DNA from 2 places in the Mesorhizobium sp. M4B.F.Ca.ET.058.02.1.1 genome. Region 2 is predicted to be linked to the other one. Evidence: predicted binding sites of a transcription regulator. Region 2 holds the regulator's gene; the other holds the start of a gene.
What was found. Region 2 encodes LexA, which represses DNA repair genes until DNA is damaged. Its sites were predicted from a motif close to TGTTCNNNNTGTGTTCNG; they were not measured.

Region 1: EJ073_RS12330 (PA0069 family radical SAM protein) is a predicted target of LexA. The motif match lies at 1,548-1,565, and genes of this name have one in related genera.

The regions. Positions count from the first base shown of each region.
Region 1 covers NZ_CP034450.1:2,441,276-2,445,556, forward strand. Annotated here, with positions in the region: gene EJ073_RS12320 (hypothetical protein) at 1-780, opposite strand, end outside; gene EJ073_RS12325 (glycosyltransferase) at 987-1,490, opposite strand; gene EJ073_RS12330 (PA0069 family radical SAM protein) at 1,640-2,794, shown strand; gene EJ073_RS12335 (ribonuclease HII) at 2,942-3,637, shown strand; gene EJ073_RS12340 (F0F1 ATP synthase subunit B) at 3,876-4,281, opposite strand, start outside.
Region 2 covers NZ_CP034450.1:719,157-723,437, forward strand. Annotated here, with positions in the region: gene EJ073_RS03585 (ComEC/Rec2 family competence protein) at 1-2,234, shown strand, start outside; gene lexA (transcriptional repressor LexA) at 2,228-2,962, opposite strand; gene glp (gephyrin-like molybdotransferase Glp) at 3,079-4,281, opposite strand, start outside.

The DNA.
Region 1 (4,281 bases), 1.7 Mb from region 2:
ATTCGCCGGATGGCCGACAAGCAGCGTCAGCTGGTGCTTGAGGCTGCGGCGTTTGTGGCTGCCGCGCACATAGACATGCGGGCCGGTGCCAGCGTCGCAGGGCTTCAGATAGAAGAAGAATTTCAGCATCCGCCAGTCGTCGAGGTCGAAATGGTACTTGCCGAGCGAGGCGAGGTTCTTGTCGGCGTCGGAAGCCTGGCCGGTCGGAAAGCTCCACCAGACGCGCGTCGTGATCAGTTTCGCCTGGCCGCCGAGATAGCGCTGGGCGATGCCGGACAAGAGCGGGTCGTTCTGGATGGCCAATGCTGCCTTGCAGGAGAGGATGCGCTCGAAATAGTGGCCGCTGAGCAAGGAGCGGCCGAAACGCTTCTCGGCTTCGGCATGGTCAGAAGGCATGAATTCGAGGCGGCGGTCGAAATTGCCGAAGCAAGGCGTGTTGTCGGCAAAGCTGGCGATCTCCTCATGGATCGCCTGCGGCAGGACCAGGCCGGAAAACAGTCCGTCGGAGCGAAGCGCCTCGATCGCCGCGTCGAGGTCGATACCGCTGAACATCGTATCCCCGCCATTTGGCGCCCGGCCGGCGGGCTTGGCGCCCAGCCAGTGCATCCTGCGCCCCGGCATGGTGCGCGCCAGCATGAACATCGGCAGCCAGGCCGGGTTCTCGCGCAGATCCGTCAGGTAGGTCGGGATGCGTACCGCGATGCGACGAAACAAGCTGCCGTTGCGGGCGATTGCCTCGAGGCTGACAGCGCCGGATTTGTCCGATGTCGAAAGGTTCATCGAGGTCCTCAGGTATGAGCATTATCCGACGAAACATCGGCTGCTCACCAGTTCCGGCATTGCCCAAACCCGCTTGTCCCGCATCGAAAGGAGGTTAGCCCCGCCTCATATTTTGTGCAATGCACAATAAAGGGGTTGCGGTGAATTTCCTACACAACCCCTTCTCCGCTGCCGGCGCCTTCTCCTCCCAAAAACGGCGAGAAGGATCACTTCGGCGGCGCGACCCAGATCTCGGCGTCGAGCCTCTTCGTCGCCAGGCCGCGCGCGATGGCCTCGGCGCTGCGGGCGCTTTTCGAAAGCGCCGTGGCCTGGCGCTTGCTGATGACCAGCCCCTCGGCCAGCGCCCTGTTGCCGGAGAAGACCCTGGCCAGGAATGGCGCGCGGCTGCCGCGCGCGCGGGAAAAGCGCGCCGGCATTGTGTGCCTCGCCATGTGGGCCACGACCTCGTCGATCCAGCCGTCCGACAGCCGCGCCCCGGGCTCCAGCAACAGCAGCCAGTCGCCCTTGGCCTGCCGGATACCGACGGAAATGCCGCCTGCGACATAGTGGCAGCCGGCATGGTCGGCAACGCGGTGCGTCTGGTCGGTCGAGCCGGTATCGCAGACGACGACGTCGCGCACCACGCCTTCGACCGCGCCGCCGATCAGCGAGGCAAGCGTGCGGGCAAGGCCCTCTTCGTCATTCAGGGTTTCAATGAGCACGCTGAGCATTGCCAGCCGAATAGCGGAAAGCCGCGCGCAGCGCCAGTTCTTGCATGCGGCATAAAAAGTTCTTGCTTTGTTCCCATCAAGAAAATAGGAATAGTTTCATGAACAGAGCGATTCGACAGCCTGCTGACAGTCCTTGGGAGAGGGCGAAAATGGAACAGATCGTGCGTGCCGACATTGCAGCCTTCGGGGCTGGGAGAGCCGAGATGGCGAATGCGATGATCGAGCAGAGCGGCATGCGCGTGCGGTCCGACCGCAATCGCGGTCGTTCCGCCGGCATCAATCCGTCCGGCCGCTTCGAGCCGGTCAGCCGGCATCTGTTCGACGATGGCTGGAATTCGCTGGAGGACCTGCCGCCGTTCAAGACCGAGGTGCAAGTCGAGAGGCCGCGCACTATTATCACGCGCAACGAGTCGCCCGACATCTCCTTCGACCGCTCGATCAACCCCTATCGCGGCTGCGAGCACGGCTGCGTCTACTGCTTCGCCAGGCCGACGCATGCGTTCATGGGCCTGTCGCCGGGGCTCGATTTCGAATCCAAGCTGTTTGCCAAGCCGGATGCGGCGCGCATGCTTGACAAGGAGCTGTCTAGGCCCGGCTACCAGCCGCGCACCATCGCCATCGGCACCAACACCGATCCGTACCAGCCGATCGAGAAACAATACCGGATCATGCGCGAGATCCTCGAAGTGCTGGAAGCGCGCGGCCACCCGGTCGGCATCGTCACCAAATCGGCGCTGGTGACGCGCGACATCGACATCCTGTCGCGCATGGCGGAGCGCGGGCTCGCCAAGGTGGCGCTGTCGGTGACGACGCTCGACCGCATGCTGGCGCGAACGATGGAGCCGCGCGCGTCGACGCCGACCAAGCGGCTGGAAGCGATCAGGCAGCTGTCCGACGTCGGCATTCCCGCCTCCGTCATGGTCGCGCCGATCATCCCCGGTCTCACCGATCCGGAGATGGAGCGCATCCTCGATTCGGCACGCGCCGCCGGCGCGCGCGAGGCCGGCTATGTCATTTTGCGGCTGCCGCTGGAGGTGGCGCCGATCTTCAAGGACTGGTTGTTGCGTCATTACCCGGACCGCTACCGGCATGTGATGTCGCTGATCCGCTCGATGCGCGACGGCAAGGACTACGATTCGGAGTGGGGCAAGCGCATGAAAGGCGCCGGACCCTATGCCTGGCAGATCGGCCGCCGTTTCGAGATCACCGCCAAGCGGCTCGGGCTCAACGCCGAGCGGCGGCAACTCAGGACCGACCAATTTCTTGCCGCAGCCAACGCCGCCGAGCAGTTGATGCTGCTTTGAAGGTCCCGCGCCGGCCCTCGCCGGGCGGCGCGAGAAGAATCCCGTCCGGCCTGTCCCCGGCCTTGAGACGGTGCCCTCCCGGTCCGCGCCCCACCCGACCCGGAGGGACTTGCGGAGAATCGGAGCCGATGCGAACCTCGCCGCACCATGGCTCGCGCGCGTTCCGATTCTCCGCTTCTCTTCGAAATCGTCGAGAAACCCGATTTCTCCATCGAGACGAAGGCGATGGCTGACGGCCTTTGGCCGGTGGCGGGAATGGACGAGGCTGGCCGCGGCCCGCTGGCCGGTCCGGTGGTCGCGGCGGCGGTGGTGCTCAATCCCACCAACATCCCCGACGGGCTGGACGATTCCAAGCGGCTCACCCATCTGCAACGCGAAGCGCTATTTGCCAGGATCCTGGGTTCGGCGCTCGGCGTGGCGATGGCCTCGATCAGCGCCGAGGGCATAGACGGCAGCAACATCCTGAAGGCCAGCCTCGAAGCCATGCGCCGCGCGGTCGCCGGCCTTTCGCTGCAGCCCAAGCTGGCGCTGGCGGACGGCCGCGACGTGCCGCCCGGTCTCGCTTGCGAGGGGCGCGCGCTGATCAAGGGCGACCAGCGTTCGCAGTCGATTGCCGCCGCCTCGATCGTCGCCAAGGTGATGCGCGACCGCATGATGTGCGGCTGCGGCGGCCATCACGACCGCTATGGCTTCGAGGTGCATATGGGCTACGCGACGGCGCGCCACCGCACGGCGATTGAAGCGCATGGACCGGTGGCAAGGTTGCACCGGGCGTCATTCGCGCCGTTTCGCTTGGGTGGCGTCGAGGTGGTGGAAGAAGAGAGCTTTGTAGGACTGGAGTGAGGCGGCGGCGAAGGTGCGCGTAATCTCCCCCCTTGGGGGGAGATGCCGGCAGGCAGAGGGGGTCGCTTCTCGTGAAGCTCCAACGCCATCTGTCGTCCGCAAGAAAGTCGCGCCCAGTCGAACCGACCCCTCTGTCGCCTTTGGCGACATCTCCCCCTCAAGGGGGGAGAATATCTCGCTCAAACAAAAAAGCCGCCGGGTTACCCAGGCGGCTTTTTGATTTCTAACGGCGAAGCGCTCAGTTCAGCTTGGCCTTCACGTCCTGAAGCGCCGACTTGAAGAAGTCCGCGCCGGCCTTGGCGTCGACCTTGCCGGCAAGCAGTGCGCGGGCGGCCTCGACGGCGATGTCGACGGCGCTGGCGCGAACCTCGCTGATCGCCTCGCGCTCGGCCTGGCCGATCTTCTGCTCGGCGAGCGCTGTCCGGCGCGCGACATAGTCCTCGGTCTTCTTGTGCGCCTCGGTGGCGAGCAACTCGGCCTCGCGCTTGGCGGCGGCGACAATGTCGGCGGCCTCCTGCTCGGCTTCCTTGCGCTTCTTCTGGTACTGGCCGAGCAACTGCTGTGCCTCCTCGCGCAGCCGGCGGGCTTCTTCAAGCTCGTTGCTGATCTTGGCGGCGCGGGCGTCGAGCCCCTTGGCGATCAGG
Region 2 (4,281 bases):
CGGCGTTTCATCGCAGCATCGGCGCCGCGGCCACGACCGAGCTTGATCGCGGCATCGGCTTCCTGCTGGTGCCGGTGTTCCTGGCTGCCGGCGTGATCTTCTATTTCTCGCTGAACGCCGAGCCGGACCTATACAGGCCGCTTGCGGCGGTGGCGCTGATGGCTGTCTGCGCGCTCGTTTCGCGCCCACGGCCAAGGACGCATCTGCTCTTCATGGCGGCGTTCTTCTGCGCCTTGGGCTTTCTCGCCGCAAAGGTCGAGACCTGGCGCGCTGCGACACCGATGCTCGGTTCCGAGATCCAGACCCGCCTGACCGGCCGGCTCGTTAGCCTGGAGGAAATGGAGAACGGCCGCGTCAGGCTGACGATCGATGTGATCTCCACCGCTCACCCAAAGCTGCGCTACGCGCCGGAGCGGGTCCGGCTTTCGGCACGGAAAGTACCTGCTGATATGACAGCCGGCTCGCTGCTTACCGGCTATGCAAGGCTGCTGCAGCCGACCGGCCCGGTGCGACCCGACAGCTACGACTTCTCCTTCGACAGCTATTTTTCCGGTATCGGCGCCAGCGGCTTTTTCCTTGGCAATCCAAAGACAATCGCCAGCGAAGATGCGCCGCCCTCGGCGCGCCTGGCTTCCACGATCGAGAAGGCGCGGGAGAGCATCGCCAACCACATCCGCGGCCAGGTCGGCGGCCCGGAGGGCGAGATCGCCGCCGCACTGATAGTCGGCGTGCGAGCGGGCATCCCCGATGAGATCAATGAGGCGATGCGGCGCACCGGCATCTATCACGTCATCTCCATCTCGGGCCTGCACATGGCGCTGGTCGCCGGCACCATCATGCTCTTGCTGCGCGGGGCCTTCGCGCTGTTTCCCGACTTCGCATCGCGCCGGCCGGTCAAGAAATATGCCGCCGCAGCCGCACTCGTCTCGATCGCCGCCTATCTCGTCTTCTCCGGCATTGTGGTCGCGGCCGAACGCAGCTTCATCATGCTGGCGGTGATGCTTGTCGCCGTGTTGTTCGACCGGGCAGCGCTCACCATGCGCAATCTGGCGATCTCGGCCATCGCCGTCATCCTGGTGTCGCCGCACGAAGTGGTCGGCCCGAGCTTCCAGATGTCCTTCGCCGCCACGGCTGCCCTGGTCGGCGCCTATGCCGGCTGGGCCGACTATCGCGCCGACAGGACGACCACGCCGCCGCCGAAGCGATCGTTCCTTCGCTTTACGTCGCGCAAACTGGCGATGGGGATGGGTGGCCTTGCCATGACCTCGATCATCGCCGGCAGCGCCACGGCGCTCTTCGCCATCTGGCACTTCCAGCGCGTTTCGCCACTCAGCCTGGTCGCCAACCTGGCCGTCATGCCGATCGTTTCGGTGGTCATGTTCCTGGGGGTCGCCAGCGCCCTGACTATGCCGTTCGGCCTCGACTGGCCATTCCTGTATCTGATGGGCAAGGGCCTGACCGCGATGATCGCGATCTCTGGGTGGATTTCCGAACGCTCGCCGGTCGATGCCGTCGGGCTGATCTCCATCCAGTCGGTGCTTTTCGTGACGATAGCGCTGGTCATCGCGACCATGGCCACGACCTGGCTGAGACTTGCGGCGATCCCCTTCGCTCTGGCGGGCCTGCTGACGGTTTCCAATACCCGCACGCCCGATGTGCTGATCTCGGAGGATGCGCATCTGGTGGCGATGCCGATCGGAGGCGGCGAGCTCGCCGTCAACCGGGTGCGGTCGAACGAATTCACCACCGACAATTGGAAACGCGCGCTGGTGGCCGAGACCATCGTCGAGCCGGAGACCTTCGAGACAGGGGATGCACGCTTCGACATCGATCCGCTCGACCTGCCGCCGGGCTCGCCATTTTACTGCAGGGACGGGCTATGCCTTGCCCGACATCCGTCAGGCGCAATCGTGGCGCTCGCGGAAAACCGCAAGACGGCGCGGCCGGCCTGCGCCTTCGCCGACCTGATCGTCATCGACGACGCCACCGCCTACAGTCCCTGCTGGAATTCGCTGGCCCTCGTCGTCACCAAACGTCAGCTCGCCCGCTCCGGCAGTGCCGCCGTCTTCTTCGATCCGCAATCGGCGAGCGCGCAAGCAACAATCCGCTACGCGGTCGAAAAGCCCTACCGGCCATGGCACGAGCAGCGCAAATACTCTCGCGAGGCGAGGGGACTGCCGCCTTACCAGAGACCCGAAAAACCGGTGGTCAAACTGGCGCCGTCGGCTCAGTAGCGCCGGATCAGGCCGACCAGCTTGCCTTGCACCTTGACCCGGTCAGGGCCGAAGATGCGGGTCTCATAGGCAGGGTTGGCAGCTTCGAGCGCGATCGATGCGCCCTTGCGGCGGAAGCGCTTCAGCGTCGCCTCTTCCTCGTCGACCAGCGCCACAACGATCTCGCCGGGGCTCGCCGTGTCGGCGTTGCGGATGATGACCGTATCGCCGTCGAAGATACCGGCCTCGATCATCGAGTCGCCCTTGACCTCCAGCGCATAATGCTCGCCGCCCGAGATCATGTCCGGGGGCACCGAGATCGAATGCGTCTGGTGCTGGATGGCGTCGATCGGCACGCCGGCGGCGATGCGGCCCATTACCGGGATCGACACCGCCGACACAGCGTCGTCGTCATTGCTGGGGGTACGCGACGGCGACGCCGGTTTGATTTGCCGACCGAGATTGCCCTGTCCCAGGCTTCCCTGGATGACGCTCGGCGAAAACTTCTTCGCCGCATTGAGACCGGGCGCGATCGAGTCAGGCAGGCGCAGCACTTCCAGAGCACGCGCCCGGTTCGGCAGCCGGCGAATGAAGCCGCGCTCTTCCAGCGCCGTGATCAGCCGGTGGATGCCCGACTTCGAGGCGAGATCGAGCGCCTCCTTCATCTCGTCGAACGAGGGCGGAATGCCGCTTTCCTTCAGCCGTTCATGGATGAACATCAGGAGTTCATGTTGTTTGCGCGTCAGCATGGCGGCCCCCACGGGTTCTGAAACCAGAATCAGAAAAACAAACCCAGAACAAACACTATCTGTTCCAGTTGTGTTCCGCAACCGTTTAAAGTTTAATGAATGCGTTGACGTTTTGTTCAGCGTAGCATCAGCACGCGGCAAGCGTCGCCTGCGGCTGCAGCCGGGGCGAAGGGCTCCCGCACGACAAGGCCGTTGGCGTCGGCGAGCATGCGCAGCATCGAGGAGTCCTGGATGCCGAAGGGGGTGGCAACCATTGAGCCGGCTTCTTCGCGGACCACGGCGCGCACGTAATCCTGCCTGAGATCATTGGCCTGCATCGCCGTGCCCAGGCGTGCCTCGCGCAGGTCCTGCCGGAAGTCGCGGCCACCGAGTCGCGCCAGCAAGGGCTTCAGGAACAATTGCGAGCAGACCAGGCTGGCGACAGGGTTGCCCGGCAGGCCGATACAGCGCGTGCGCCCCATCCGGCCGAACATCAGCGGCTTGCCCGGGCGCATGGCGATCTTCCAGAAATCGAGCGTCATGCCTTCGCCGGTCAGCACGTCGTGGATCAGATCGTGGTCGCCGACCGAGGCGCCGCCCAGCGTGACGATGACATCGGCCTGCTGCTCGACGGCCTGCCTGACCAGCGCGGCGATCGCTTCCTTGCGGTCGGCGGCGATGCCGAGATCGAGCGCGCGGGCGCCGACCGACTGAGCGGCGGCGGCGACGCCATAGGCGTTGGACGAAATGATCTGGTCGGGACCAAGCTCGCTGCCGGGCGGCAGCAGTTCGTCGCCGGTGGCGATGATGGCGACCAGCGGCCGCTTCACCACGCTCAAACACGGATGGTTGGCGGATGCCGCCAGCGACAGTGCCGCGGGATCAAGCAGGCGGCCCCTTTCGAGCAGCACATCGCCTTGCGCGAAATCGAGTCCGACACGCCGGATGTTGCGTCCTTGCGCCGTCGGCTGGGTTACCTCTACCGTGCCGCCGCCCAGGTCCCTGACATTCTCCTGAATGACGATGGTGTCGGCGCCTTGCGGCACTGGCGCGCCGGTGAAGATGCGCACGGCTTGCGACGGGCCGACGCTGCCTTCGAAGCCGCGGCCGGCCGGCGCCATGCCGATCACCGAAAGCCGCGCCGGCACGGATGCCACGTCGGTGGCGCGCGTCGCATAGCCGTCCATGGCGGAGGCGTTGAAGGGCGGTTGCGTGCGCAATGCCACCACGGGCTCGGCCAGCACCCGGCCGGCGGCGTCGATCAGCGCGACGCTCTCACTGGCCCGCGGCGCCGCTCCATCCAGCAGGCGCTCGAGCGCCTCGGCGACAGGAACCAGCGC